3 regions of the Thalassospira lucentensis genome follow, and region 2 is predicted to be linked to each of the others. Evidence: predicted binding sites of a transcription regulator. Region 2 holds the regulator's gene; each other region holds the start of a gene.

Region 1 (10,560 bases), 910 kb from region 2:
AATGATCTGTTTGCCTTCGTCGAACGCGAAATCGGCCTGCCGGAAAACACCCTTAAGGTCGGCATCATGGACGAGGAACGCCGCACGACGGTGAACCTCAAGGAATGCATTCGTGCCGCGCAGGATCGTGTTGTTTTCATCAATACCGGCTTCCTTGACCGAACCGGTGATGAAATCCACACCAGCATGGAAGCAGGCCCGGTCGTTCGCAAGGAAGCGATGAAAGACCAGTACTGGATTTCGGCCTATGAAAACTGGAATGTCGATGTCGGCCTTGAATGCGGCATGAAGGGCATCGCCCAGATCGGCAAGGGCATGTGGGCCAAACCCGATCGCATGGCGGAAATGATGACCGCAAAAATCGGCCATCCGAAAGCCGGGGCAAACTGCGCATGGGTTCCATCCCCCACCGCCGCAACCCTGCATGCCATGCATTATCATCAGATCGATGTCCGTGCCGTACAGGACGAGGTTGGCAAACGCGAACGCGCCAGCCTTGATGATATCCTCTCGATCCCGCGCCTTGGCGATATCAACCCGATGCCAAGCGAAATCCAGGAAGAACTTGATAACAACGCACAGGGTATCCTTGGCTATGTTGTCCGCTGGATCGATGCCGGGGTTGGATGTTCCAAGGTGCCCGACATCAATGATGTCGGCCTGATGGAAGACCGCGCCACATTGCGCATTTCCAGCCAGCATATCGCCAACTGGCTCCATCACGGTCTTTGCACCAGCGATCAGGTGATGGAAACCATGAAACGCATGGCCGCCGTCGTCGACAAACAGAACGAAGGCGACCCGGAATATCGCAACATGGCACCGAACTTTGATGACAGTGTTGCCTTTGCCGCCGCCTGTGATCTGGTGTTCAAGGGCCGCGAACAGCCCAATGGCTATACCGAGCCGGTCCTGCATGCACGTCGCCGCGAAGCCAAGGCAAAATACGGCGCATAACAGCCGCCAATATCGCACTAAAAAAGCCGCCCGAAACATATCGGGCGGCCTTTTTCATATCCATCATGCTGCGCAATATAAATCAGTGGGGCTTATCCGCCCAATGTCATGATTTCATAGCCGTTCTGGGTCACCACCAGCGTATGTTCATACTGCACGGTGGGTGCACCGGTATCGGCATAGAGCGTCCAGCCATCATCCCCGTCAAGCGCCCAGTTCGCCCCCCGCGACAGGAACGGCTCGATCGTAATGACCTGACCCTTTTTAAGGGTCCGGCGTTCACGCGGATCATCCCATGTCGGGATGGTTTGCGGTGCCTCGTGCAATGATTTGCCGATCCCGTGACTGGCCAGATTTTTAATCAGGCTGTAACCGCCCTTTCGGGCAAAGTTTTCGATCCGAAGGCCGATTTCGCGGATCGGTGCCTTGTCACGCACGACCTTGATCCCGGCCCACATCGCTTTTTTGCCATCCGCACACAGCTTTTCGATTTCAGGGCGCGGGGTCCCGACGATAAAGCTGGCACCGGTATCGGAAAAATAGCCATCAAGTGACGCGGAAACATCGATATTCACAAGATCACCATCCGCCAGAACCCGGTCCCCCGGAATGCCATGTGCGACTTCTTCATTCACACTGATGCAGGTCGCACCGGGAAAATCATATTCGCTTTCGGGTGCGGAAACCGCCCCGGCATCCTCAAGAACCTTGCGGCCAATGGCATCAAGTTCGGCGGTGGTCATGCCGGCAACGGCGGCCGCGCCCATCACGTCGCGCGCACGCGCACAGATGCGTCCGATACGGCGCAGATGTTCAAGTTCGGTTTCTGATGAAATGGTCATGGATTGCTTAATGCTTAGCAATCACCACCAAGTCAAGCCATTGGATGGTCATGTCTGACCCGATTTCAGGCGCGTGAGCCGGAATTCTGCTGGCGGTTTTCCTCACCATAAATGACGTAACGATGCTTGCCCTTGCTTTTGGCCACATAAAGCGCCTGATCAGCCTGCTCCAGAAGCGTCTCCGGGCGGGTGTCATGATCGGGATAAACGGCAATACCGATACTGATATTGATCGATATCCGTTTTCCGCCGGTAATGAACGGCATCAGAATGTCATTAAGGATTCTTTCGGCCAATGCGCGGGCTTCGGACACACCGTTCTCACCAAGATGCGAAACAATGACCATCTCGTCCCCGCCCGTGCGGGCAACCAGATCCCCACCGCGCACGCAGCGACGCAGCCGACGGGCCACTTCGCACAGGACCTCATCCCCCGCCGCATGTCCCAGGCGGTCATTGACCGGTTTGAAATCATCCAGATCAAGGGCAAGAACGCCAAGCTGACTGTGCTGGCGCTTGGCCTGTGCGAGGGCATGTTCGAAATAAACGTCCAGTGCCAGACGGTTGCCAAGCCCGGTCAGGGGATCGTGATGCGCAATATGCTTCATCTTGCCCAGCGCCCTATCCTTTTCCGTCAGCTTGGCGACCAGACTGTTCAGGCTGTTTGACAGCATGTTGATTTCGCGTGCACCGGAAACCTGCGGCAGGCTTTCGATCTCGCCACGTTTAAGCTCTCCGGCGGCATTCGCGATCGTGACCAGCGGACCGACGATGAAACCGGCCCCCCACCAGGCAAAAACACTAAACAGCACGGCAAGACTAAGGCCAAGGGCCAGAATATCGGACTGCAAATCGTGAACGGTTATCAGGGCGGCTTCTATCGGCTGACGGACCAGCACCGACCAGCCAAGCCCCGGATAGTCAAAATGCCCGTCTGCCGGGGCAAAACCGGTCAGATAATCATGGCCATCCGGCCATTTCGCGATTTCCCATCCAATGTCTGACCTGTGCGACCCTTTCTCCAATTGCAGTTCAAGCTTCTGCCCGGTCATCGCGAAATCTGGCGCCAGCAGGATCGTCCCGTTCGCACCGATGACAAAAATATCGACATTGCGATGCAGGCCCTGCCCGGCAAACAGGTTACGCCGCACCGTGTCCGCCCATTCCCAGCTCAGATGTGTTGCCAGAACACCATTGAGATTTCCGGCATCGTTCATCAAGGGAACAGCGATATCGACAAACTGGATTGGCTCGCCGGTGGGGCTTGGAAATTTTTCGGCCAGCAGCTTGGCATCATGAACATCCCCGATGAACATCCCCTTGCTGCCAAATTCATAGACGGGACGCGCGGAAATATCCTTGCCGACCAGAATATCCCCGGTTGCCGCAACCACGGTACCGCCCGCGTCAAGAACCCCGATCCAAGTGAAAATCGGCAATTCATGTTGCAGCCGGTTGATCAGCGCGCTGGCCTGTTCGATGTCGTCAAGGTTGCGAAGGGCGCGAAGGGTGCTCAGAACCGCAACTTCACCGCGATGGGTCCACATCGTCCGGTCGAGTTCGTCGGCCATTTGCAGGGCAAGATCGGAAACACCGGTACCGATCTGCCTTGTCAGATCTTCTGCCGATCTTTTGCCGACAACATAACTCATAACGCCTGCCAAAGCAGCGACAAGCACCGCCGTGGCCAGCGCGATCTGGATACGAATACCCACCCGCGAAAGACTTTTCACAGTCAATCCTCACACTTCCCATAGGGCAGCACGTTTGTTGGTTGCCCTGTTTGTATGCCGCTGTTTTTTTGAATGCGGCTTATCTTGCGCAAAATATAAGATATCGCTCAGACCATTTTAAGCCCAACCATGAAAACATTTTTCATGATGTTCTTCCGTTTGGCCGGGTTATTTCCAACATATTGAAAAATCGGCAGTTCCAAAACTCTTTTAAGCCGGGCACGCAAAGGTTACACCAGACTTGATCCGCAATCGAAACAGTGATGAAACGACATTATGACCATTACGCAAATCATCTACTGGCTTGAACTGACCGGCGTTGCGGTTTTTGCCGTGACCGGCGCGCTGGAAGCATCCCGCCGCCAGATGGATATTGTCGGCTTCGTGCTGATCGCGACCTTTACCGGCATCGGCGGCGGCACGGTACGCGATGTCATTACCGGGGCCACACCGGTTTTCTGGATCAGGGATCCGGCCTGGGTGATTACCTGTATCGGCAGTGCGGTCTTCACCTATTTCACCGCCCATCTGGTCGAACGGCGTTATGTCGCGCTGATCTGGCTTGATGCGCTTGGGCTTGCGATGTTTGGCGTGACGGGGGCGGCTATCGGCCTTAACCTTGGCGTATCGCCGCTGGTCGCGATCATCCTTGGTACCATCACCGCGACATTTGGCGGCATGGTGCGTGATGTGGTGTGTAACGAAATCCCGCTGATCCTGCGCCCGGAAATTTACATCACCTGCGCGCTCCTCGGCGCATCAATCTATGTGATCGGCACCGATATCCTGTCGCTTCCCCGTGCCCCGGTCGCCCTGATCGCCTTCCTGTGTTCCTTCGCCCTGCGCGCCAGCGCCATACGCTTCAAACTGAGCTTCCCGGTTTACAAGGCCCGCCCGGGGCGGGAATATTAACCAGATCAAAGTACAGTCCCGAATGAAATCCAACGGTGTTCAAGGCAAAATAGATGGCACAAGGCGGCGGAACTGGCAAAAATACTGCAACACTTGAACAGGTCCTGCAGTTGGGGCTGCAATACCAGACCAAGGGAAATGTACCCGCCGCACTCAACCTTTATGCCGATATCCTAAGGCAAATCCCCGACCAACCCGATGCCTTGCATCTGACCGGTCTCTGTCATTACCAGAATGGCGACCATCAAAAAGCCGTTGATTGGATGCGCCGTTCGATCCAACTCAATCCGAACAATGCGACCGTCCACAGCAACCTGGGTGTTGCGCTGATTGAACTTGGAATGGTCGATGATGCAAAACAGCATTTTCGTCAGGCCATAACCCTGAAACCCGATCACACTGAATCGCACAGCAACCTCGGGGCCATTCTGGGCAACCATAACCACACCGACGAAGCAATCCGTCATTTCGAAATCGCACTAGGCCAAAACCCCGATCATTTGGCATCACTTCGGGGGCTTGCCAAACTTTCGGTTCATGTCGGAAAAACCGACCAGGCCATTGATCTATACACACGCGCATTACGCTTTGTGCCAGATGATGCGGATCTGCATACCGATCTGGCCGTTGCACTTAATCTGGTCAATCAACCCGGCAGGGCCCTGCCTCATCATCTTAAGGCCATAAAGCTTGAGCCCGGCATTGTGCGTCATCTTTCCAGCTTTGCAACAACACTGGAAAGCTGTGCCTTCACCAGCACCGATGACACCCTCGAAGCAGCCTTAGGCAATGTTCTCAGTTGCAACCAAATCAGCCCCCGCACAGCAACCAAGGCGACACTGGCCGTTTTAAGCCTCAAGGAAGGTTTTAATGCCGCCATCGAACGGATTTCAAATGCTGAGGGATCCGTTGAAAAGTTTCAGCCATCGGACCTTGATACACTTCAGGAACAGCCCCTTTTTCTGCAAGCCCTCAGGACCCACCCATTATCGAATTTGCGCTTTGAACGCGCCCTGACCTCGCTTCGTCAGATCATACTGTTCAAAGAAGCTGGCAAGTCCGGTTTTCATGTTCCGCTGATCGCAGCATTGGCCGCCCAGTGCTTTAACAACGAATATGTCTATGCACTGAGCGACGCGGAACGCGCAAAAATCGATGACCTGAACAATCAACTGCGTCAGGACATCCTGTCAGACAAAGATTTCAGCCCGGAAATCCCTGCAATTCTGGCCTGTTACAAACCTATTTTCGAATATGACTGGGCAGAACGTCTTTCGCGCAAGAACCTTCCGAACGATCTGAAATCATTGTTCGAACAGCAGTTCCACGAACCCAATCAGGAACGTTATCTGCGCGATCAGATCCCGCAACTGACCGGCATCGACAACAACATTTCCCAAGCCGTCCGGTCGCAATACGAAGAAAACCCTTATCCACGCTGGAACCACACCTCATTGGTCCAGAACCCCAAGCCTATCGATGAAACCTTGAAATCCTATCCGCTGATGCTTGACATTGGCGATTATCAAAGCCCGCCCCATCCTCAAATACTTGTCGCCGGTTGCGGCACGGGGAAGCACAGCATTGATGTTGCTTCGCGGTTTCAGGATGCAACAGTTCTTGCCGTAGATTTAAGTCTTTCAAGCCTGAGTTACGCACGACGCAAAACCGAACAGCTTGGCCTGACAAATCTGACCTATGGGCAGGCTGACATCCTGAAATTGGGCGAGCTCAACCGGCAATTTGACCTGATCGAATGCGGGGGTGTGTTGCACCATATGGATGACCCGATGGCCGGTTGGCGGGTTCTTTGCGATCTACTGAAACCCGGCGGGCTTATGAAAATCGCGCTTTATAGCGAAATCGGGCGAAAAGCGATCGTGGAAGCGCGCGAATTCATCGCCAGTCACGGGTATAAATCCACCGCAGACGACATTCGGAAATGTCGACAGGATATTCTGGCTTCCGATAGCAATGCCAAAAACACCCTGCTTCACAGCAGCGATTTCTTCAGTTTAAGCGATTGCCGCGATCTGATTTTCCACATACAGGAACATCGCTTTACCTTGCCACAGATCGAACAATGCCTGGCAGACCTTGGGTTGGAATTCCTCGATTTTGAAATCACCGGATCACAGCAACTCCGCCAGCAAAGAACATCGATCAATCAGGGTGCCAAGAGCGAACGGCTAAAACGCTGGCATAAGTACGAGCAAGAAAACCCGTCAACATTTGCTGGGATGTATCAGTTCTGGTGCCGTAAACCCAAAAACTAAGCAGGCTACTCGACAATCAACTGAACCCGGTCGCTGGAAAAGGCGGTGATCCCGTATTCGATGGGCACTCCTGCCGCATCGACATCGACACTTTCTGTGGATATCACCGGCCGGTTTTTGGCCTGTTTCAGCAGGCTGGCCACCCGTGATGATGGCAGTTGGGCACTGATGCGGGTGGTTTTGCGGCTGTAATCATCAATCCCGAAATGCTTGAAAGCCTCGGTCAGGGATTTTGTCTGGGTAAATATCTCGACAATCCCCTCGAACCGGGCAACCGGAAGGTAGCTTGTCGCCACCGCCAGCGGAATGCCATCGGCCTCTGATACGGAAAACAGTTCGACAACCCGCGTTCCCGGTTTGACATCGAGAAACTGGGCGATGGTCGCACTGGCTTTCAGGATTTCTGACGAAATCAGTCGTTTGTCGGGCAAACGATGACGCCCCGATACGATCTGGGAAAACCGTGTCTTGCTGCCAAGCGGATAATCAAGGATCTGTTCCTGGACAAAGGCCCCCCGCCCCTGTTCGACACGCACGACATTGGCATCGACAAGGGCCGACATCGCGCGTCGCACCGTATGCCGGTTAACACCGAATCTGCGAACCAGTTCCATCTCGGTCGGCATTTTGTCACCGGGGGCAAAGACCCCGCTGGCAATATCGGCAAGAAGCTGTTTTTCGATTTGCTTCCAGATAGATAGCCCGGCTTCCCAATCCATCGAAATCCCCATTCACAAAACTTTCACCGCAAGACCTTTGCCAAGCGCGCGTAATCGTCTTATAACGTGAATATGTATAGACGTCTAGACAAATTTTGAATTTGTCGATACCCGCATAGAAGGATCAGACAGATGACGGCGCAACCCGCCCCGCAATCCGGATCAGACCAGGGATCAAACATCGATCCCGCCACACAGGCCCGCCAGCGCTGGATGGCAGTACTGGCACGCACAGACCGCGCAATTCTGGAACAGGAATGGCACGATCATTTTGCCGATGTGCAATGGAGCCACCTGCGCGAACCGCAAATCGGCATGGTCATGGTACGTGGCCGCGCCGGGGGTGCCGGGCAACGCTTCAACCTTGGCGAAATGACGGTCACACGCTGCGCAGTTACCCTGTCCGATGGCACGGTCGGTCATGCCTATGTCAAGGGTCGCGACCGCATACAGGCGCAATATGCCGCCCTGTTTGATGCCATCATGCAACGCGACAACGCTGCATCGGATTTCATCGACATGCTGGCCCGCCAGCAGGCCGAGGCAAAACGCGAAAACGCCCGCAAGGTCGCCGCCACCAAGGTCGATTTCTTTACCCTTGTCCGAGGAGAAGACGAATGATCCCGCAACCCCGGACAGCCGATCTGCTGCGCGGTTTTGAAAATGCTGCCTTTGATTCCAATGCCGTTTTTCGCACCATTCTGGATGCCATGGCCCATCCCGGTCGGATTTACGATCTGCCGCTTGATGTCCCGGCACCGGCCGGGCTGAACAAGTCCGCAACCGCGTTCCTGCTGGCGATGGCCGATATGGATACGACAATCTGGCTGTCACCTGATTGCGCATCGGACGCTGCCAATGCCCATCTGAAATTCCATTGCGGCAGCCCGATCAGCAGCACGCCGTCCGCTGCCGATTTTGCCGTGGCCCGCCTTGATGGTGATCTTGCCTTCATCAAGGAACTGCCCATCGGCAATGCAGAATATCCCGATCAGTCAGCAACTCTGATCCTGATGGTCGAAGACATATCGGACAAGGCCGACATGATCCTGCAAGGCCCCGGCATCAAGGACAGCCAGCACCTCTCGGTCCCCGGCCTGCCCGCCGCCTTCCACGCATGGCGCGCGGAAAACCATCATCTGTTCCCATGCGGTGTCGATGTCATCTTTGCCGCGGATCGCAAAATCGCCGCCCTTCCGCGCACCACCCGGATCGAGGTCAGATAAAATGTATGTAGCCGTCAAAGGTGGCGAACGCGCCATCAACAATGCCCACCGGCTTCTGGCCGAAAAACGCCGTGGCGACAGGGACGTTGCCGAAATCGAAACCAGCCAGATCGAACAGCAATTGTCGCTTTCGGTCACCCGCGTCATGGCCGAAGGATCGCTTTATGACCGCGATCTGGCCGCCCTTGCCATCAAGCAGGGTCGCGGGGACCTGATCGAGGCGATCTTTCTGATGCGCGCCTATCGCACCACATTGCCGCGCTTTGCCTTTTCCAGGCCGGTCAAAACCGCCGAAATGGATATCGCACGCCGCATTTCGGCAACCTTCAAGGATTTGCCGGGCGGGCAGATTCTCGGCCCGACATTTGATTACACCCACCGCCTGCTTGATTTCACCCTGATGGCCAATGGCGAGGAACCGGCAACCGCCCACACCGCCGACCATCCGGTGGATGAAACCATGCCGCGCGTTCTTGATGACCTTCTGAATTACGAGGGCCTGATACAGGACGAACCGAACCCAACCAATGATGACGCCCCGGTCGCCGATCTGACGCGCGAAGCCGTCAAATTCCCGGCGGATCGTGATCTTCGCCTGCAAAACCTCGCCCGCGGGGACGAGGGTTTTGTTCTGGCACTCGGTTATTCCACCCAGCGCGGCTACGCCAATAGCCACGCATTTGTCGGTGAAATCCGCTATGGCAGCGTTGCGGTCGAAATCGAACCCGAAGAACTCGGCTTTGCCATCGATATCGGTGATATCGAGCTGACCGAATGTGAAACCGTCAACAAGTTCAAGGGTTCCAAAACCAAGCTGCCGCAATTCACCCGCGGTTACGGGCTCGTCTTCGGGCAAAACGAACGCAAGTCGATTTCGATGGCACTGGTGGATCGTGCGATGCGTGCACGCGAAATGGGCGAACAGGTCATGGGCCCGGCCCAGGACGAGGAATTCGTCATGGAACATAGCGACAATGTGCAGGCAACCGGCTTTGTCGAACATATCAAGCTGCCGCACTATGTCGATTTCCAGGGCGAACTTGAACTTGTCCGGCGCATGCGTGCCGAAGTGCTGGAACGTCTGGCAAAGGCGGATGCAGCCGATGCCAAAAACGCCAGATCACAACCCGAAGCCGCGGAGTAACCAATATGGAACAGACCGTAAATAATCCGCTAGAATCATCTTCGGCCTATAATTTTGCCTATCTTGATGAACAAACCAAACGCATGATCCGGCGTGCGCTGCTAAAGGCCGTTGCCATCCCCGGATATCAGGTGCCGTTTGCCGGTCGCGAAATGCCGATGCCCTATGGCTGGGGTACGGGCGGGGTGCAGGTCACGGCCGCCGTCATCGGCCCGGACGATACGCTTAAGGTCATCGATCAGGGCGCGGACGACACCACCAACGCGGTATCCATCCGGCAGTTCTTTGCCAAGACCGCCAATGTGGCGACCACGGAAAAAACCGCCGAGGCATCAATTATCCAGACCCGCCACCGCATTCCCGAAAAGGAACTGCGCGAAGACCAGATCCTTGTCTATCAGGTGCCGATCCCCGAACCGCTTCGCTTCCTGGAACCCCGCGAAACCGAAACGCGCAAGATGCACGCGCTTGAGGAATATGGCCTGATGCATGTGAAGCTTTATGAGGACATTTCGCGTCACGGCCATATCGCCACCACCTACGCCTATCCGGTGATGGTTGATGATCGCTATGTCATGGATCCGTCGCCAACACCGAAATTCGACAATCCGAAAATGGACATGATGGCCGCCCTGCAGCTTTTCGGGGCCGGACGTGAAAAGCGCATCTATGCCCTGCCGCCTTACACCAAGGTCAAAAGCCTCGATTTCGAAGATCACCCGTTCGAGGTGCAAAGCTGGAAGGACGAATG
Region 2 (10,560 bases):
GCTTGGTGAAACCGCACCGCTTCTGATGATCGGCATGGTGGCATTCATCGTTGATGTTCCGGGAGGCGCGCTTGATCCGGCGACGGTTCTTCCGGTGCAGATTTATCTGTGGGCTGACAGTCCGGAAAGAGCCTTTGTCGAGAAAACCTCGGCGGCGATCATGGTATTGCTGGGCTTCCTGATCCTGATGAACGGATTGGCCGTGTATCTGCGCAAGAAATTTGAACGGAAGTGGTAAAATGGCTGTTGTAACTCAAAGCGCAATGACGGCAGAGCCGTCAGTCACTAGCCCGAAAATGACGGCCCGTGACCTTAATCTTTTCTATAGTGACAACCAGGCGCTTTTCGATGTCAATCTTGACATTGTCGAACGTCAGGTTACTGCGCTGATCGGTCCGTCGGGCTGCGGCAAATCGACCTTCCTGCGCTGCATGAACCGCATGAATGACACGATTGACGGTGTCACGATCAACGGCAAGGTGACGCTTGATGACCGTGACATCTATGACAAGGCCATCGACGTTGTTCAGTTGCGTGCCCGTATCGGCATGGTGTTCCAGAAACCGAACCCCTTCCCGAAATCGATCTATGACAATGTGGCCTATGGTCCGCGTATTCATGGTCTGGTGAACTCGCGGGACGAGCTTGACGAGATCGTCATGACCTCGCTTGAACGGGCAGGCCTTCTGAAAGAAGTCAAAGACCGCCTGCCGGAACCGGCGACCGGTCTTTCGGGTGGGCAGCAGCAGCGCCTTTGCATCGCACGTGCGGTTGCCGTTAGCCCGGAAGTCATCCTGATGGATGAGCCGTGCTCGGCGCTTGACCCGATTGCGACCGCAAAGGTCGAAGAACTGATCGACGAGCTTCGTTCGAACTACACCATTGTGATCGTGACGCACTCCATGCAGCAGGCGGCCCGCGTGTCGCAGCGCACGGCGTTCTTCCACCTCGGCAAGCTGGTCGAAGTGGGCGAAACCGATCAGATTTTCACCAATCCCAAGGACGAACGCACCAAGGGATACATCACGGGTCGCTTCGGTTAATTCCGGGCAGGAGTATTATTAGATGGCCGACGAAAAACACCATATCGTCAGTTCGTTTGACGAAGAACTGACCCGTTTGAACAATATCATCTCGCAGATGGGCGGGCTTGCCGAAAGCCAGCTGATTTCTGCGATCCGCGCAATCGTGAAGCGGGATTCGGAACTGGCCGAAAAGGTCATTATTTCCGATCATCGTATCGATACGCTGGAACAGGAAGTACAGGATTTTGCCGTACGTCTTCTGGCCCTGCGCCAGCCGATGGCAGATGACCTGCGTCAGGTGGTGACAGCGCTTAAACTTTCCAACGATCTGGAACGTATTGGCGATCTGGCGAAAAACATTGCCAAGCGCGCGCAGGTTCTCAACCAGGTGCCGCCGATCCGTCCGGTTCAGGTGATCCCGAACATGGCGAAGCTGTGCCAGGAAATCATCAAGGACGTTCTGGACGCCTATATCGAAGGCGATGCGGAAAAGGCCCAGCGTGTATGGGCGCGTGATCAGGAAGTTGACGATATGTATAACTCCCTGTTTCGTGAATTGCTGACCTATATGATGGAAGATCCGCGTAACATCACGGCATCGACCCATCTGCTGTTTATTGCCAAGAACATCGAACGTATTGGCGATCACGCGACCAATATCGCCGAAACGATCTATTACCGGATCAAGGGTGAAGACCTGCCGATGGATACTCGGCCAAAAAATGACGCGGCGAATTTCGCTGTCGTAGAACCGAATGAGTGACACTGGAGCATAGGAAGATGGACCCAACGGTTCTTATCGTCGAGGACGAAGCTGCAATCGTAACCATGTTGCGCTACAACCTCGAACGCGAGGGGATGCAGGTTGTCGAAGCCGGAGACGGTGACGAAGCGTTGAAGATTCTGGCTGAAACCCATGTCGACCTGGTCCTTCTGGACTGGATGTTGCCGGTAATGTCGGGGATCGAGGTTTGCCGCCAGATCCGCCGGAAACCGGAAAGCCGCGATTTGCCGGTGATTATGGTTACCGCGCGTGGCGAAGAAGGTGACCGCATCCGTGGCCTTGATACCGGTGCCGACGATTATGTGACCAAGCCATTCGCGATTGGCGAATTGCTGGCGCGTATTCGCGCGTTGCTTCGCCGATCCGGCCCGGCGCAACCACAGGGGCAGTTGATCTATTCCGATATCGAAATGGATTTGGCTGCCCATCGTGTCAGCCGTAACGGCAAGGCCATACATCTTGGCCCGACCGAATTCCGTCTGCTGCGTTACTTCCTCGAACATCCGGGGCGGGTTTTCTCGCGCGAGCAGCTTCTGAACGCGGTTTGGGGTCCGAACATCTATGTCGAGACCCGAACGGTTGACGTACATATTCGCCGCCTGCGCAAGGCATTGAATGACGTCAAGGGAACGCGCGATGTGATCCGTACGGTTCGTGCCGCCGGTTACGCACTGGATGTCGAAGCCGCCTGATCGCGGTTATTCCGGAAGGTGAAACGAAAAACCCCCATCTTTATGATGGGGGTTTTTGTTTTCAGGTGGTTTTCCTGGATTTTACCGGTTTGGCCGATTTTGATGCCGGATCTTCGGCTTTCTGGCGCGCGGTGCGTGGCGCCAGTTCGTTCATCAGAAGCATATCGGCACGACGGAACTTGGCAATTTCGGTATCGATATCTTCCTGCGGGATGTCGCAGGCGGCCAAAACATGGTCGGACAGGCGCAAACCGGTTTCGAGTACTTCGGGGATGGCGGCATCCGCACCGCTGCGTGACAGGGGACCGATATGTGTGATGTCCTGGGCACGGGCAAAGATTTTCAGATGTGGATAATGCTGTCGCAGCAAGGCGACGGTCTTTTCGGTTGCGTGCGGGTTGCCCATGGCAACGGCGGCAATATGGGCCTGTTCTGTATGGGCCGCTCGGAATGTTTCCGGACGTGATCCATCTGCAAAATAAACCGGCAGACCTTCGGCACGGCCGCGTGAAACCTGCTGGGCATCGGATTCAAGAACGATGAACGGGATATCCTTGGTACGCAGCAGACGGGCCAGAACCCGGCCGACACGCCCGCAACCAATCACCAGAACATGCTTCTGAATGCCATCGGTTTCATCTGAAATTTCGCTGAGCTGATCGTTTTCCTTGGGATGAAGTTTCTGTTCGATCCGGTGGCCCAGTGAAATCAGGGAGGGGGTCAAACCCATCGAAATCGCGACAACCGGGATCAGCATCACGGCGATATCAATCGGAACCGCGCCATTCTGCGATGCCAGTGCCAGCATGACGAAGGCGAATTCGCCACCTGCGGCCAGGCTCATGGCAACCCGGATCGATGATGCCCGGTTAAAGCCGATCAGCAGGGATAACCCGAAAAGGACCGCCGCCTTAACGACCAGCAACCCGATCAGCCATAAAATGATGGTACCGGCCTGACCAATGACGACATTGGCATTCACCGACATGCCGACCGACATGAAGAACAGCGACAGGAAAACCCCGCGAAATGGCGAAATGTCGGCTTCGATCTGATGGCGGAATTCGGTTTCGGCCAGCATCACCCCGGCGATGAAGGCACCAAGCGCCATCGAAAGACCGGCGGCTTCGGTCAGGGTACTGGCAGCCAGAACGACAAACAGGGTGCCGATGGCAAAAAGTTCGGGATTTTTAAGGGACGCAATATAACGAAACAGCCGTGGCAGCAGATAACGACCGGCAAGCAGCAGGACGGCAACAGCGCCGACCCCACTTAACGCACTGATCCATGGGCTGGTTTCGGTTCCGGCCTTGCCTGCGGCCTGCACCATGATCAGGAAGGGACCAACCGCAACGTCCTGCAACAGCAGGATGGCAAGGGCTGCACGGCCGAAACGGGTATGCAGCTGGCGCTCATCGGAAAGCTGTTTAAGGATAATGGCTGTTGATGACAGGGCCAGTGCTCCGGCAATCACGATGGAGGCAGGCATATCGTAATTGATCAGCAGCAATACACCGAACATCACCGCCATCGTGACGCCGATTTGCAGAAATCCAAGGGTGGCAAACCGGCCGCCAATCACGCGCAATCGTTCGCGCGACAGTTCAAGACCGATCATGAATAGCAGAAAGACAATGCCAAGCTCGGCCACCGTTGAAATGTCTTCGCGGTCATTGATCAGACCAAAACCAAAAGGTCCGATGCAAAAACCACCGATCAGAAAGCCGATGATCGAGTTTGCACGTAATTTCTGGGCCAGCGGCACAGCAATCACCGCGGCCGTCAGGACAAGGAACAGTTCGAAAAGAACGCTGTGAGACATGTTGGGATATGCGTCCGGCGCAGATGGGCGTGTAAAGGAAACTCGTTCAAATCAGGATAGCGGAAATACCCCTATGATTTCTATGGAAATTTCGCGTATGCGAAGACATCTGTGGTAGACGACACGTATTAAGAGTAAGCGACCGTGGCGATTACGTTCGGCGTGCTTACCTGTGTGGGAACAGCATCACACAGCCATCCAAAAGGGTTCCGCGGCGGGACGACACGGCTTGCTATTCTGTGTTCGGAATGCCATGTTCCGCTGGCCCGTTAAAGGGCACAAAAATAATCACAATTTTCCCCCATACGAGCAGGCCGACATTGGAACAGTTCATCCCCTATTTGCAGATTATTGGTGGTCTTGTGCTTTTGACGGCCGGTGGCGAGTTCATTGTTCGCGGCGCTGTTGGTCTTGCACTGCTAATGGGTGTTTCCAAGGTTATCGTCGGCCTGACCGTGGTGGCCGCCGGAACGTCGGCCCCGGAATTCGTAGTGTCGCTGAATGCGGCACTTGCCGGTTCGGGGGATATCGCGATGGGGAACGTTGTTGGTTCCAACATTGCCAACATTCTTCTGATCCTTGGTGCGACGGCTGTTCTGAAGCCAATCGCAGCGTCCCGGACCATGATTGTTCGCGATGGTGGCACCATGTTGCTGGGCACTGTACTGTTCATCGGTCTTTGCATGTTCGGTGTTGTGGAGCGTTGGGCAGGAGCGGTGATGCTGCTGGTTTTGGCGGCGATCTGGTATTTCACCTACCAGCATGACAAAAAAAGCCCGGGCGAAGCCAGCCACCTGCACGAGGAAGAAGTCGACGAAGTCGGCGAGGTGCCAAGCGGTTGGCTGAAACCGATTGTTGCGACCGTTATCGGTATTGTCGCCCTGACCTATGGTGCCGATCTGCTGGTGAATGGCGGTGTTTCTGTTGCACGTCAGTTCGGCGTTTCCGAAGCCGTGATTGGTTTGACACTTGTCGCGTTCGGAACGTCACTTCCGGAATTGGCCGCATCCATTGTTGCGGCGTTTCGCGGGCATTCCGATGTCGCGCTGGGCAATGTGGTTGGTTCAAACCTTCTGAACCTGCTGGTGATCATCGGTGGTGTGTCGCTGATTGCGCCGATTGCGGTGCCTGATCAGATACTGCAATCCGATCTGTGGATCATGTTGGCGGTGACCGTTCTTTTGCTGGTTGTCGGCTATTTCCTGCGCGGCGTGTCGCGGATTACGGGGATTGTCTTTGTTCTTGCCTATCTTGGATATGTCGCAAGTCTGGTTACCGCATGATCCATCTTACGTGCCTGAAACCGTTCACACGGTGATGGACCGGCAGGCAGGTTTGATTGTAAGTTCCGGAATTACTGAACTAAATGATGGCGGCCTGCGTTCGAATGCGGCCGCCTTCCCCGGAAAAGGGGACGCATCTTGACGGACGGGATGGAAACCGGATGACAGGGATAATGCCGAAAACGGTCCTTGTGACAGGGGCTGCGAAGCGTATCGGACGGGCTTTATCGCTTGATCTGGCCGCGCAGGGATATGATGTTGCCCTTCATTGCCATTCCTCGCGCAGGGATGCGGAAAGCCTGGCGGATGAAATCCGTGCCCTTGGCCGTCGTGCCTGCGTTATTTCGGCCGATCTTGGCCGGGAAGAAGACACCGGGCGTGTCGTGCGCGAGGCAACGGCTGCACTGGGCCCGATTGGCGTTCTGATCAACAACGCATCCACCTTTGAGTATGATGATATCGGCACCGCCACGCGCGAAGGCTGGGACTATCATATGGAAGCCAATCTGCGTGCGCCGTTCGTACTGTCGCAGGATTTCGCCAAACGGTTACCGGACGGGTACAAGGGTGCCATCATCAACCTGATTGATCAGCGCGTCTGGAATCTGACACCGCATTTCATGACCTATACCTTGTCCAAGGCAGGTCTTTGGACCCTGACCCAGACGCTGGCACTGGCATTGGCACCGCAAATCCGGGTCAACGCCATTGGCCCCGGTCCGGCATTGCCTAGTGTTCGGCAAACACAGGAAGTTTTCGATCAGCAATGCGATCAGACTCCCCTGAAAATTGGGACAAACCCGCAAGAGATTTGCGACGCGGTACGATTTTTCCTTGCCGCGCCAGCCATCACCGGGCAAATGTTAGCGCTTGACGGCGGGCAGCACCTGAATTGGGCGCCCAGTGGCGAACAGAATATGCCAGAGGAATGATGCATCGGGCTTGGGTTCCGGACATCTGGCCGCAGAAGCGCAGCACAAGGAAGACCAGACCATGACCGCAGGCCTTAAGCAGGACGATAACATTACGACACTGCCCTATGCAGATCATGCAGGCAGTTTGCGTCGTGTATTCGTTCGCGACATGGTGGTCGAGACATCCATTGGCGTATATGACCACGAAAAACATGCCCCGCAGCGGGTGCGCATCAATCTGGATCTTGCCGTACTTGAAGGCGAAGGTGTCCAGAATGACGATATTGCCACTGTTTTAAGCTACGAGGATCTGGTGACAGGCACGCGGGAAATCTGCCGTGACGGTCATGTGAACCTTGTGGAAACCCTTGGGGAAAAACTGGCCGATATGTGCCTGGCGGATCGCCGGGTGCGCAAGGTAAACGTCCGGGTTGAAAAGCTTGATGTCTTTGACGACGTTGCGGCGGTCGGGGTCGAAATAGAGCGCTTTAATATCGCGCGCTGATCGCATCGGTAAATCTGCGTAAAATTTACTTTTGTTAACGGTTTTGGACGGGGACTCTGTGATTCCTCTAGGCCGAATCGCTGCCGCCCTTATGCACAAGCATCTGGGGACGTGGAATCAAAGGAAAATATTCTTTTTTGACTCCTCTATTACCGAATGTTTTCAGGTTGACAGTATTTTTTGTAAATTAAATCAATAACTTAACTTGTTTGCTCAATAAATGTGCACTTCATAGAACGTTAAGACTCTCAAGGGGTGTAGCAAAGAGCCCCCCTATTACCCACAAACTTATCCACAGCCTTGGTGGACATCTTTTTCCGGTCGCGATTCTGTGAAGTGATGTTGCGGCGTTAATCTTTTTGAGTATTGTCGGAAGCCACTTTGAGAAGTGACGGCCATCACAACTTTTGATTTTTAATAAATCTGCCGGAGACGCCTGATGAAGCCTGAAACCCCATCCGAAAACCCCGCTCGGGAAATCGGATTGTCGCTTGAAAGCGATGATTATGACGGGGGAGCTGCGCGTGGTGTCGAGGCCATCAAACATGCGCTGAAAACCATGCCGGGTTCGGCGGGTGTCTACCGCATGATCGATGACAAGGACCGGGTTCTTTATGTCGGCAAGGCCAAGAACCTTAAAAAGCGTGTGGTGGCCTATACCCGCCTGATGCAGTTGCCGATACGGATCGCCCGTATGGTCGCGCAGACGGTGCGTATGGAAATCATCACCACCCATACCGAAGCCGAAGCGCTTCTGCTTGAATCCAACCTGATCAAGAAGCTTAAACCGCGTTACAACATCCTGCTGCGCGATGACAAAAGCTTCCCCTATATCCTGATCACCGAGGATCACGATTATCCGCGCATCGTCAAACATCGCGGGGCACGGGCCAAGGATGGCAGTTGCTTTGGGCCGTTTGCGTCCGCCTGGGCCGTGAACAACACGATCAATCATCTGCAGCGGGCTTTTTTGCTGCGGTCCTGCACGGATGCGGTGTTTGCCAACCGCTCGCGCCCGTGTCTGCTGTATCAAATCAAACGCTGTTCCGCGCCGTGCGTGGACCGGGTTGCCAAGGCCGAATATGACGGGCTTGTCGATATCTGTCGTGACTTCCTGACCGGGCGTAGCCAGAAAATCCTCAAGCAGCTTGAAAGCGACATGCTGGCGGCATCCGAACGCATGGATTTTGAACAGGCCGCGATGTATCGCGACCGTATCCGTGCCCTAAGCCAGATACGATCGCATCAGGATATCAATCTTGAAGGCGTTGAAGAGGCCGATGTGATTGCCCTGCATCACGAAGGTGGGCAAAGCTGCGTTCAGGTGTTCTTCTTCCGGTCCGGGTCGAACTATGGCAACCGGTCCTATTTCCCGCGTCATGAACAGGGGGCTGAGATCCCCGAAATCCTGTCGGCCTTTGTCGGGCAGTTCTATGCCGATAAACCGGCCCCGAAACAGGTTCTGCTGTCGCACGAGATCGAAGGCCAGGAACTGGTCGAAACCGCGTTGTCGATCAACAATAACCGCAAAATCACCCTGCAGGTACCCAAGCGCGGCGGTCGGCGCAAGCTTGTCGAACATGCGATGAACAATGCAAAGGATGCGCTGGGGCGTCGTATGGCCGAAAGCGCGTCACAGCGCAAATTGCTGGAAGATCTGGCCGATAAACTGGAACTGGACGGTACGCCGGAACGGATCGAGGTTTACGATAACAGCCATATTCAGGGCACCAACATGGTCGGCGGCATGATCGTTGCCGGGCCCGAGGGCTTTATGAAAAGTGCCTATCGCAAATTCAACATCAAGGGCGACATCGCACCGGGTGATGACTTTGCCATGATGCGCGAAGTTCTGACCCGGCGTTTTGCCCGTGCGCAAAAGGAAGATCCGGACCGGGAAAACGGCACATGGCCAGACCTTTGTCTGATTGATGGTGGTTTGGGGCAGCTTGGCGTTGCCCGCGAAGTGCTTGAGGATTTGGGAATCGAAGATGTGATGCTGGTTGGGGTCGCCAAGGGTGTCGATCGGAATGCGGGCAAGGAAGTCCTGCATATCCCCGGAAAGCCGCCCGTGCGCCTCGATATGCAGGACCCGGTTCTATATTTCATCCAGCGTCTGCGCGATGAAGCCCACCGCTGGGCGATTGGCACACATCGCGCCAAACGGTCCAAGCAGATCGGCAAAAGTGTTCTGGATAATGTGCCCGGCGTTGGCGGGGCACGCAAAAAGGCATTGTTGCATCATTTCGGGTCGGCACGCGGCGTGGCGGATGCCGGTTTGACCGATCTTGAGGCGGTGGACGGCATCAGTGCCGCCCTTGCACGCAAGATTTACGATCATTTCCACGGCGAAAACTGATCCCGGTTACCGGCTGTTTCATAACAGGTTTGTTGCAATTGAACGCGGCTCTTGTGGTAACTGCCCGGAGACATTAATAATTGCCTCGCATCGGGGAGACAGAAAACGCTTCGCCGGACCGTTCGATACAATACCCGCAAACAGGCCTGTTTATGAAAAACCAGATTCCCAATCTGCTAACCTTGTCGCGCATCATTGTGATTCCGGCTCTGGTTGCGTCCTTTTATATCAGCGGACCGGTTGGTAACTGGATCGGGTTTGCGCTGTTTGCCTTTGCCGGGGTGACGGACTTTTTTGATGGTTACCTTGCGCGCAGCATGAATGTTGTCTCGCCGCTTGGCCGGTTCCTTGACCCCATTGCTGACAAGCTTCTGGTCGCTGCCGCCCTGATGATGATGGTTGCGTTTGAACGCATTTCCGGTCTGGCCATTTTACCCGCCGTGATCATCATGTGCCGCGAAATCATGGTGTCGGGTTTGCGCGAACATCTGGCCGAACTGAAAGTGCCATTGCCGGTGACGGTTCTTGCAAAATGGAAAACCACGGCACAAATCCTTGCCATCGGGTTTCTTCTGGTTGGCGATGCGTCGCCCGACATGATCCCGTCGATCCTGATCGGTGATATCCTGTTGTGGATTGCTGGGCTTGTGACGGTTCAGACAGGGTATATCTATCTTCGCACCGGGCTCAAGCATCTCGACTGACACCTATCGGAAGGATCAGGTCGCGCATGACACGTATATCTGTTCAGGAACAGGATTTTGATCCGGGTGCCGAACTGGCAGCCCTGACCGAAGGTCGTACCGATATCGGGGCAGCGGTCAGTTTCGTCGGGCTGGTGCGTGATATCCACGGCGGGGACAGCGTTTCCGCCCTGACACTTGATCATTATCCCGGAATGACCGAACGCGAACTTGAAAAGATCGCAGACGAAGCCGCCAATCGCTGGCCGCTTGATGATGTGCGGATCGTGCACCGGTTTGGGCGTATGTTGCCCGGTGAACGGATCGTTCTGGTGATAACCCTGTCGGCCCATCGACGCGCTGCGTTCGAGGCCTGCGACTTCATCATGGATTTTCTTAAAACCCGGGCCCCGTTCTGGAAACGCGAAGAAACCGCCCAAGGTGATCATTGGGTCACGGCAAAGGCATCGGACGATGCCGATGCTGATCGCTG
Region 3 (10,560 bases), 510 kb from region 2:
CGAGCAGGCTTATCAGGCTGCCATCCTTTAGCAAATCCTCGACAACCAGACGGGGTGTCAGCGTGATCCCGCAACCTTGCAGCAGGGCGTCACGCTTCGCAAGGCTGCTATTGACATAAAAGCGGCCTTTGACCTGAATGCTGCGTTCATGTTCACCATCGGAGAAGGTCCAGAAACCCGGACGACTGTCATTGGTGTAAACAAAGCAGTTGTGGTTCAACAGATCCTCGGGTCTGGTCAGTGGCGGGGATTTGGCAATATAGGCGGGGCTTGCGCACAAGAACTCTAGAATAGCCGCATAATCGCCGGGCAATAAGGCTTGAATTGGGCAGCAATTCACTGACCCGAAGGGCGATATCAAAGCCTGCGTCTACCAGATCGACGACCTTGTCATTCAGTTCAAGTTCGATGGTCAGTTCGGGATAGGCATCGATCATTTCGGCAATCATCGGGGACAGTTGCCGGATGCCAAACGACATGGGAGCGGCAATACGCACCCGGCCACGCGGACCTTCATTCAGGTCACGCACGGTTTCATCGGCATCGGCCATTTCATCAAGGATGCCGGTAATCCGGCCAAGATAGGTTTCACCTGCCTCGGTCAGGCTCATGCGGCGCGTCGTGCGGGCGATCAGCTGCACGCCAAGCTGATCTTCAAGCGCGTTGATATGCTTGGTCATCGAACCCGGCGTCATGTTGAGTTCCCGGGCCGCGGCGGCAAATGTGCCGCGTTCGGCGATTTTGCGAAAACATTCCAGTGCGCGCAGACGGTCCATTCATAACCCCGTGAATTGATCCAATAATTTCCATATTGGAAATAAACTACGATCAAATACCGGCAAGATCGACTGATAATGTTGTGCTAGTTTGAACAAAATTGAAATTGCCCGCGCGCCCCACATATCTGCGCCGGCCGGAGGAAGGATCAAGATCATGAGCGCCACCTGGCTCAAACCTGTTTTATTGCTGATTGGTTCCGGAACGATGGGCGGCAGTTCCATCCTGCTTGCCAAAGTTGGTGTGCAGGAGGGTATTCCGGCACTGTCCTATCTGTTCTGGCAATGCCTTGGGGCCGGAGTGGTTCTGGGCATATTGTCGATTGGCCGGGGCGGTTTGCCGCCATTGCGTGCGACCTATATCCGTTATTATTTTCTGGCCGGTCTGGTCAGCCTGGCTTTGCCGATGGGGCTTGGCTATTTCATGGTGCCCTATATCGGGGCATCGATGGCCGGGGTCTTTACCGCATTGCCGCCATTGATGACCTATCTGATTTCGATGGGCATCGGGATTGAAACCGCGCAATTCAAACGCCTGATGGGGTTGATGGTCGGCTTCTGTGGTGTGCTGTTTTTGTATGTGCCGCAGATCAGTGCGCCCGATAGCACCATTCTGGTTTATCTGCTGGTGGCGGCCCTGATCCCGGTCAGTCTGGCGATTGGCAATGTGTACCGGACGGTGGCATGGCCCAAGGGGGCATCGCCCTTGACACTGGCATCGGGGATGATGCTGGCCAGTGCGATCCTGTGTCTTGTGTTTGAAACCGGTCGTGATCAGTTGCATGTCCCCGATTTCGGCAATGGCATGGCGTGGCTGATCATCGGGGTTCAGATGGCGGTCGCCAGCATGATGTATATCTGCCATTTCGAATTGCAGCGCGTGGCAGGCCCCGTATTCCTGAGCCAGATCGGCTATGTCATGGCCCTGACCAGCCTTGCCGGTGGGACGTTGCTTCTGGGGGAAACATTACGCCCGGAACTGATCGTAACACTGGGCTGTGTGGTGGCGGGTACGTTCCTTGTGCGCCCGGCACGGCCAGCGGATCGGCGGGCATCGGCCACCAGTTAATCCGACCCGACAACAGAAAACGCCGCCCATTGATCAAGGGCGGCGTTTTTTTGATGGTGAAGGTCAGGCGTTGTGTGCCGGTTACGGCACCACGCGCCGCAGGCGGCGGGCTTCGGCCTTTTCGGTATCGATCAGACCGCGATAGGCATGCCAGCTTGAATAACCCAGAAGCGGCATCATGATCGCAAGACCCAGCAGGAAAACCACCATGCCACACGCCGCCATGACGGCAATCATCGCGGCCCAGCCGGTCAGGACCCGCCAGTTTTTGCGGAATGCCGCAACGCTTGTGATCAAAGCGGTAATCACATCAACATCGCGATCCACCAGAAGCGGGATTGATACCACCGTGATGGCAAACACCATCATCGCCAGCACCCCGCCAAGGATGGTGCCGGTAATCAGAAACGTGATGGCATCGCGCGAGAAAAAGGTTTCCCAGATCAACACATCAAGGGACGGCACCGATCCGTTGTAAAACAGCGCGAATAACAGCATCGCGATGCGCGTCCATGCCAGGAAGAACAGCATCAGAATGACGCCAATCGCGCCAAGCTGCCCGGGATTGCGCCGGAAGCCATTCAGGCTGTGCCACAGGGTGACATTTTCGCCCATTTCAAGGCGGCGGCTGGTTTCATAAAGGCCGACCGCGATGACCGGGGCCAGAAGCATGAAGCCAGCACCCAGCGGCAGGGTCAGATAGGGCTGACCCGATTGAAAGAGACTAAGCAGAATAAGGTAACCGGCAATAACGCAAAGCCCGCCATAGGCAAGGCCGATGGCCGGGGTGCGTTTGAAATCGCGCCAGCCTGCTTCAAGCCATTTGCCCGACTGGTCACTGGTGACTTCGCGGATCGCTATGCCTTGCGGAAGTCCGCTGACGGGACCCGTTGATTGTTCAATTGTCGTTTCGGACATCTGCATCCTCCCTGCACCTTATTGACAAAGGTGGCCGATACACAAACTCAAAATCCTGAAAGCTTGTTCTTTTTTGTTGATGATATCACTTCGAAAAACAATTGCCAGTGTTGGCTGTGTTGAATGTCATTAGATTTTCATATGAGTATTTACCGATGGTTTTCCATAGGCCACGGCTTGATAGCAGGCGGTTTTGGTCACAAATACATATGTGAACCGGCAAAAGGGAAAAATCCGTACCGGATAAGCACGTAAACAGCATCATCAACCAACTTGTTGCCATTTTCTGTTGCGACGAGCGGTATGAGCCATATGCTGCTGGAATCAAATCATAACATTGCACTCTGCCGAGCCGTCGGTTTCCAGAGTGCCGAGCAAAAAGCGGAGCCGGACTGTTGAAAAAGATCCTTGCCGTGATTGGTGCCGTTCTGGTCGTGATCATCGCCGCCCTGTTGATCATTCCATCCCTGATCGACTGGAACGGTTACAAGCCACAAATCACCCAGGCAGTGCGTGAAGCAACCGGCCGCAATCTTGATATTCGCGGTGATCTTTCAATGTCTGTCCTGCCGTTCCCGGCTCTTTCGGTCGAGCAGGTGACACTCAGCAACCTGCCCGGCGCGCAGGACCCCGACATGGTATCGGTCGAGGAAGTCCGCGTTTCGGTGGCCCTGATGCCGCTTCTGACCGGCAATGTGCAGGTCACCGAAATCAGCCTGATCGATCCGGTGATTTCCATCGAGACGTTCGAAGATGGCAGCAACAATCTGGTATTTGATCCGGCACAGGCCACCCCAAGCGGCCCGGATGCCGGCACGATCACGACACCGCCATCCGCAACCCCGTCACCATCACCGGCACCCGAAGGCGATGCGGCAACACCCGAAGCGCAGCCGGGTGGCAGTGATGCCGGTTCATCCGATTTTGCCAGCACGATCCAGATTGATCGTCTGGAAATCGAAAATGCCACGATCCTGTATCACACGCCGGGCAGCACGGAGCGGATCGAGGGGCTGACCCTTGGCGTGTCGGCCGATAGCCTGAATGGTCCGGCCGAGGGCGAGGGTTATGTTTTCTATCGCGGGATTCCGTTGACATTTAATTTCAATGTCGGTCAGGTCAGCCAGACCGGCCCGTTCCCGGTTGGCATGCAGATCGGCATCGACAAGGTTGATGGTGGCATCAATGTCAGCGGTCAGGTTGATCTTTCGGCGGAATATCCGGGCTTTAACGGCCAGATTGACGGCAAGTTCGATGATCTGCGTGAAGCCGCCCTTCGCATTGCCGGTGAGGGGGCCGATATCCCCGATATCGCGGCCAAGCCGTTCAATCTGGGCGGGCAGGTTGCCGCCAATGCCAAATCGGTCACGGTCAATGACCTGTCGATCCGGTTTGGCGAAACCCGTGGATCGGGCGCGATCGCGATTGATCAGGACCCGAAAATGAAGGCCGATGTGGCGCTTCGTTTCAATCAGCTTGATCTCGATTCAATCCTTGTTCTGACCCATATGGGCGATGGTGCCGCCCCGGCAGGCGGTACGGGCACCGATGGCAATGGCGATGCCGCCCCGGCGAATGGCGGGAATGCAACAGGTGGCCAGTCGATCCCGTCGCAGGGTGGCAAGAAATCGGGTGCGGCCAATGGGCCGATGATCCCGGCCGATCTGACCGCGTCGATTGATTTTGAGGTTGAAACCCTGATTTACAATCAGACACCGGTGCATAATGCGCGGATCAATGCCGCGATTGCCAATAGCAAGGTGACGCTGAACGAAGTTTCGGCGGGGCTTCCGGGCGGAACCGATTTCTCGGTCTTTGGCAGTATTTCGGGTGAGGGTCCGAAACCGAGTGCGGCCCTGTCCTATGAGGTGGCATCGGAAAATATTCGGGCGGTGGCGCGCTGGCTTGGGGCGGATGTAGATGGCATCCGTGCGGACCGTCTGCGCCGTTTCTCGTTGACCGGCGGGATCAAGGGAACACCCGACAAGCTTGATATTTCCGATCTGGATATGCGGATCGACGATACGGCCATTCGCGGTGCCATCGTCGCCAATCTGAGCGGCGAGGGATTGCCTGCCCTTGGCATCGGTCTGAAACTGGACCGGATCAATCTGGATCAGTATATCAGCGCGGCCCCGGCGGGCGCCAATGGTGATACGGCGCCAGGTGCGACGGCAAGTGATCCGGCTGCGTCCGGTTCCGGCACGGCGTCGGGTGGTTCGGACAGTGCGGCCCCGTCTTCGGGGCCTGCGGCGGGCGGCGATGCCATGGTCAAAACCATCAAGGATGCGTTGGCACCACTTGACGGGATTGCGGCCAATTATCGGCTGGCGGCGGATGAAATCATTTCATCGGGCGTGTCGATCAAGGGGATTTCCATTGATGGCAGCCTGACCGGTTCGCAGATCAAGCTGAATAATTTTGCGGTGGCGGATGCGGTCGGTCTGTCGGCAAGTGCCAGCGGGGTTTTCCGTGGCGATATTGCCGTTCCGGCATTCGAGGGGCTTAAGCTTAAGGTCACGGCCAAAACGCTGGAGCCGGTGGCGAAGCTGACAGGTATTACGCTTCCGGCACCGGCAAGCGAATATAAAAGCATTCAGGCCAATGTCGGGCTGAATGGTCCGGTGACCGGCCCGAACCTTGATCTTGATGTGTCCAATCCGTTGATGCAGGTGGCATTGAATGGGGTTTTGCAGGACCTGTTTGGCGCGACACCGGGCATTGACGGCAAACTTGCGATGCAGGCATCAAGCCTGAACCGTGTATTGCCGTTGGTGGCACCGACTTATGAACCGTCGGGCAATCTGGGGCGTCTGGTCCTGGATAGTACGGTCAAGGGCAATGCCAAGAATGTTGCGCTTGATATCGCGAAGTTCGGCATCGGTCCGTTTGAAACCAAGGGTGATGTCGATTTTGATGCCAGCGGCGAACAGCCGAAACTTTCTGTTGCCCTTTCGGGCGGGACGCTGAATGTCGATCCGTTCGTGCCAGCCGCCAAACGCGCCGGTCTGATGCCGGAAGGCGGCAGTGGTCCGCGCCGTGCGGCATTCAATATGCCAACAGGCATGAAAGTCACGACGGTTGATGCCCGCGATGGCACGCCGTGGGATGACACGGTGATTGATGTTTCGGCCCTGCGTTCGATTGATGCCGATATTTCGCTGGCACTTGATCAGCTTGATTTCGATACCTACAGCCTTGTGAAGCCGGACCTTGAGGCGACGCTTGTGACCGGGCTTCTGACTATCGAGAAATTCACCGGCCTTCTGGGTGACGGGGATCTTTCGATTGATGGCACGTTTGATGCGCGTAATTCCGATACGCCGAAACTGGCGCTTAAAGGCAGCCTTGACGGCGCGGATATCGAAAAACTGGCCCCGATCCGGGTTGCCAATGACACGGTGATTGGCGGGGCGGCGACCAAGTTTGATGTGACCGCATCGGGCAATACGTCGCGCAAGCTGGTCAGTGCGTTGAACGGGACGGCGAACCTTGTTCTCAATAATGTCCGGTTCAGCAATGCCGACAAGCGGTCGGAAGATCCGAAGCTGAACATTCAGGCATTGTTGCAGCAGGGGCCGCAGGCGATGGTGGTTGAAGGGGTCGGTAACAACGATCTGGTTCAGAGCCTTGAAGCCGATATCGCCATCACCAACGGGATCGCCAAAACCACCCGTGTCGAAGCGGTATCGCGCGTGGGCACGGCGGATGCCGATGCGACCCTTGATCTGCCGAAATGGCAGATGGACACCCAGGCCGATTTCGATTTTTCCAAGAAAATCGAAGAACTGCCGCCATTCAGCGTTTACGCCAAAGGCAATATCAGCAACCCGGCAATTACCGGGCGCATGGACAAGGTTGCGATCAAGGTTCTGGATAATATCCTTGATAAGGCACTGGGCGGGAGTGGTTCATCCGGCAGCGGGTCGTCAGGTTCGGGAAGTTCGGGCAAGGACGCGGCAAAGGATGTCCTGAAAGGGCTTTTGAACCAGTTCGGTCGGTGATTTTCTGACACGGCCCTAAATGACGAAACGGCCCTGCAATGCGGGGCCGTTTTGCTTTTGGCGGGGGGCTTTGGGACATGGCTGTCATAAAAAGGCAAAAAAACCTTAACAAACCGGGTTTGCTTCGACATGATCCGCGCGTCGATTCCCTTTTTAGTAACGGTTGATCATGGTCGCAAAGAAAACCGCTCTGGATAAGGATCTCAAATGGCAGCGCCGCATGGATGCGGGTGTCGGTGAGACTGCTTCCCTGAGTGCGAAGCTCGGACTTGCGCTTGTCTTTCTTTTGGCGTGCAGCGCCTTTGTTGCCTTTCATATGGGTGGCTTGCCGCAAAGTGGGTTCCTGATCGCCGCCGCGGTGATTGGCGGTTACATGGCGCTGAATATCGGCGCCAACGACGTGGCCAACAATGTTGGTCCCGCTGTTGGTTCAAAGGCGCTGACCATGGTTGGCGCCCTTTTGATTGCAGCCGTGTTTGAAGCCGCCGGTGCGATTATCGCCGGTGGCGATGTTGTCGGCACGATCAAGAACGGCATCATCGACCCGACGCAGATGCCTGATGCGCAGACCTTTGTCTGGGCGATGATGGCGGCCCTTCTGGCAGCCGCCCTTTGGCTTAACCTTGCCACGTGGCTTGGTGCGCCGGTTTCGACCACCCATTCCATCGTCGGTGGGGTGATGGGGGCCGGTATGGCAGCGGTCGGGATTGATGCGGTAAACTGGCCGACCATGGGGACGATTGCGGCAAGCTGGGTGATTTCGCCGGTTTTGGGCGGGGTGATTGCCGCCGGGTTCCTTGCCTTTATCAAGTTCAGAATTCTTTATACCGACAACCGTGTCGAGGCGGCCCGCAAATGGGTGCCGATCCTGGTCGGTGTGATGGTATCGGCCTTTACCATGTATCTGATGATGAAGGGGATATCGAAGGTCTGGAAAACCGAGACCTGGCAGGTTGTTCTGATCGGCATAGGTGCGTTTTTCGTGACCCTTTTCCCCGTGCGCAAGGCGGTCCTGCGGGCATCGCGCAGCATGACCGGGCGGCGCAAGGAAATCGCATCGCTGTTTCGTATTCCGCTGATTGTGTCCGCCGCCCTTCTGTCATTCGCGCATGGGTCAAACGATGTGGCGAATGCCATCGGTCCGTTGGCCGCCATCGTTTCGGGTGTTGATAGCGGTCAGATCGTGACATCGGCCCCGATCCCGATCTGGGTGATGGTGATTGGTGCGATTGGCATTTCGGCCGGTCTGATCCTTTTCGGGCCGAAACTGATCAAGACGGTCGGATCGAAAATCACCAAGCTTGATCCGATCCGGGCTTATACCGTGGCGCTGTCGGCGGCATTGACGGTGATTGTGGCATCCGCCCTTGGCCTTCCGGTCAGTTCGACGCATATCGCGGTTGGTGCGGTTTTTGGCGTCGGGTTCCTGCGTGAAACGCTGAGCCATCGTCGCCGGGTCGACAATGCGCCGATGCTGGTTGGCGAAGATACCGAAACCGACGAACAGAAACAGCATATCGAAGCCCTGCGCCAGCTTGACCCGGCACAGGCCGAAAAGGCCGAGAAGAAACTGCGCAAGCGGTTGCTGGTGCGGCGTCGTTATGCGGTGACGATTGCGACCGCCTGGGTGATCACGGTTCCGGCCGGGGCGTTCCTTGGCGCGTTGCTGTTTTTCACCATTCGCGGGATCATGCTTTAATTCCGACGGAATTAAGCGCAGAATTGAAGTTTCGCGGCACGGTGCTCCTCCTTTTCCCCGGGGCAGCTTGCAGCGATCTGCAGCGGCGGTCAGGCTTTGGTCTGGCCGCCGTTTTTCCTTGACCCTGTGCGGTGGCAAGCGTAATTACCGAAAACATAATTTGAATCAAACCCGTGCCGAATCGTCGCCCAATCAAAGTGGGCCGCGAGATTTCTTATGCGTGCGTTCTGCTTCTGGTCAGGATTTTGGTTAAGGAAAAACGATGAAAGCCATCATTATTGGCGTTCTGGCAATGGCCGTGACGGTTGTTGCATCGAACATTCTGGTTGAATATCCGCTGCCGGGCGTTCTGGCCGACTGGCTGACTTATGGCGCGTTTACATATCCGGTGGCGTTTCTGGTTACCGATCTGACCAACCGGGCGCGCGGGGCGAAGGCCGCACGCGTAGTCGTTCTGGCAGGCTTTGCGATTGCGGTTGTGTTGTCTTTGATCGTGGCGGACACGCGCATTGCAATTGCATCGGGCACGGCGTTTCTGATTGCGCAGATGCTCGACATTACGGTGTTTGACAAGCTGCGCCGGGCGACCTGGTGGAAAGCACCGCTGATATCATCGGGGATCGGATCGGCCGTCGATACGGCTTTGTTCTTTTCCATCGCGTTCGTCGGTACCGGGCTTCCTTGGCACACATGGGCGATGGGCGATTTCGCGGCCAAGGTGATCATGGCGCTGACCTGTCTGGCACCGTTCCGTTTGCTGATGACGGTGGTGACCCCGCGCATGAAAGCAGCCCCCGCCCAAAGCTGATGGCGGGTTGATGCCAGGTGGATGCAGGGCTGATATTCCGACGCGATGCCTTGAGGTTTTGCAAAGAGGGGCGGTATAAAACGCCCCTCTGATTTTTTCTGATAATTGCAGGTTTTGTTTTTCCGATGAAAGTCGATCTGTTCGATTTCGATCTGCCGCGTGAGTGCATTGCCGAACATCCGGCCAATCCGCGTGACAGTGCCCGTATGCTTGACCTGACGGGCGGGGAAACGCATGACCGCATCGTTCGCGAACTGCCCGATATCCTGCAGCCCGGCGACCTTCTGATTTCCAATGATACCCGCGTGATCCCGGCCCGCCTGTTTGGCAAGCGCGGCGATGCAGGCATTGAAGTGACCCTGCACAAGCAGGAAGGTCTTGCACAATGGCGCGCCTTTGCCAAACCGGCCAAGAAGCTGCGCGTTGGCGAAACCTTCAGGGTTGCCGATGATTTCGAAGCCGAAGTCATGGAAAAGAAAGACGGCGGCGAGGTGTTGCTGCGGTTTAACGTTGCCGGTGCCGATCTGATTGCAGCGCTTGAAAAATATGGCGTGATGCCGTTGCCGCCCTATATCCGGCGCGACAAGGGCGGGGATGATCAGGACAGATCGGATTATCAGACGATTTTCGCCCAGCATGATGGTGCGGTGGCAGCCCCGACTGCGGGTTTGCATTTCACCCCGGAATTGCTGGCAGCAATTGATGCGCGCGGTATTGAGCGCCGCACGATCACGCTTCATGTCGGGGCGGGCACGTTTTTGCCGGTCAAGGTCGATGATACCGACGATCATAAGATGCATGCCGAATGGGGCAGCATATCGCCCGAGATCGCGAACCTGATCAACGAAACGCGCGCCAAGGGCGGGCGGGTGATTGCGGTGGGGACGACGTCGCTTCGGTTGCTTGAAAGTGCGGCGCGCGAAGACGGGGTGGTTGAACCGTTCGAGAACGAAACCGACATCTTTATTACGCCGGGCTATAAATTCCGGGCGGTTGATATGCTGCTGACCAATTTCCATCTGCCGCGGTCGACGCTGTTTATGCTGGTATCGGCCTTTGCCGGGTTTGATCGCATGCAAGCGGCCTATGGCCACGCGATTGAAAACAGATACCGTTTCTATTCCTATGGCGATTGCAGCCTGCTTGAATGCGCCAGCAAGATTGAAAAAAGCTGATGACTGAATTCCGTTATGAACTTCTGGCGACCGACGGCAAGGCCCGTCTCGGCCGCATTCATACCGCCCACGGCGTGATCGATACCCCGGCCTTCATGCCGGTCGGAACGG

The links. Region 2 encodes PhoB, which activates phosphate uptake and scavenging genes when phosphate is short. Its sites were predicted from a motif close to TNTCATAAAACTGTCA; they were not measured.
Region 1: phnF (phosphonate metabolism transcriptional regulator PhnF) is a predicted target of PhoB. The motif match lies at 7,450-7,465, and genes of this name have one in related genera.
Region 3: R1T41_RS03035 (inorganic phosphate transporter) is a predicted target of PhoB. The motif match lies at 6,850-6,865, and genes of this name have one in related genera.

What each region holds. Positions count from the first base shown of each region.
Region 1 is NZ_CP136684.1:1,922,318-1,932,877, reverse strand. Features, by position in the region: gene R1T41_RS09520 (malate synthase G) at 1-957, shown strand, start outside; gene map (type I methionyl aminopeptidase) at 1,050-1,799, opposite strand; gene R1T41_RS09510 (GGDEF domain-containing protein) at 1,865-3,532, opposite strand; gene R1T41_RS09505 (trimeric intracellular cation channel family protein) at 3,809-4,444, shown strand; gene R1T41_RS09500 (tetratricopeptide repeat protein) at 4,498-6,720, shown strand; gene phnF (phosphonate metabolism transcriptional regulator PhnF) at 6,726-7,439, opposite strand; gene phnG (phosphonate C-P lyase system protein PhnG) at 7,572-8,060, shown strand; gene phnH (phosphonate C-P lyase system protein PhnH) at 8,057-8,665, shown strand; gene R1T41_RS09480 (carbon-phosphorus lyase complex subunit PhnI) at 8,667-9,809, shown strand; gene R1T41_RS09475 (alpha-D-ribose 1-methylphosphonate 5-phosphate C-P-lyase PhnJ) at 9,815-10,560, shown strand, end outside.
Region 2 is NZ_CP136684.1:1,013,947-1,024,506, reverse strand. Features, by position in the region: gene pstA (phosphate ABC transporter permease PstA) at 1-238, shown strand, start outside; gene pstB (phosphate ABC transporter ATP-binding protein PstB) at 240-1,043, shown strand; gene phoU (phosphate signaling complex protein PhoU) at 1,066-1,788, shown strand; gene phoB (phosphate regulon transcriptional regulator PhoB) at 1,806-2,501, shown strand; gene R1T41_RS05365 (cation:proton antiporter) at 2,563-4,323, opposite strand; gene R1T41_RS05360 (calcium/sodium antiporter) at 4,644-5,606, shown strand; gene R1T41_RS05355 (SDR family oxidoreductase) at 5,780-6,538, shown strand; gene folB (dihydroneopterin aldolase) at 6,600-7,025, shown strand; gene uvrC (excinuclease ABC subunit UvrC) at 7,465-9,384, shown strand; gene pgsA (CDP-diacylglycerol--glycerol-3-phosphate 3-phosphatidyltransferase) at 9,537-10,088, shown strand; gene moaE (molybdopterin synthase catalytic subunit MoaE) at 10,115-10,560, shown strand, end outside.
Region 3 is NZ_CP136684.1:500,654-511,213, reverse strand. Features, by position in the region: gene R1T41_RS03060 (substrate binding domain-containing protein) at 1-280, opposite strand, end outside; gene R1T41_RS03055 (LysR family transcriptional regulator) at 189-776, opposite strand; gene R1T41_RS03050 (DMT family transporter) at 934-1,845, shown strand; gene R1T41_RS03045 (DUF2189 domain-containing protein) at 1,927-2,763, opposite strand; gene R1T41_RS03040 (AsmA family protein) at 3,159-6,767, shown strand; gene R1T41_RS03035 (inorganic phosphate transporter) at 6,937-8,466, shown strand; gene R1T41_RS03030 (queuosine precursor transporter) at 8,729-9,274, shown strand; gene queA (tRNA preQ1(34) S-adenosylmethionine ribosyltransferase-isomerase QueA) at 9,400-10,449, shown strand; gene tgt (tRNA guanosine(34) transglycosylase Tgt) at 10,449-10,560, shown strand, end outside.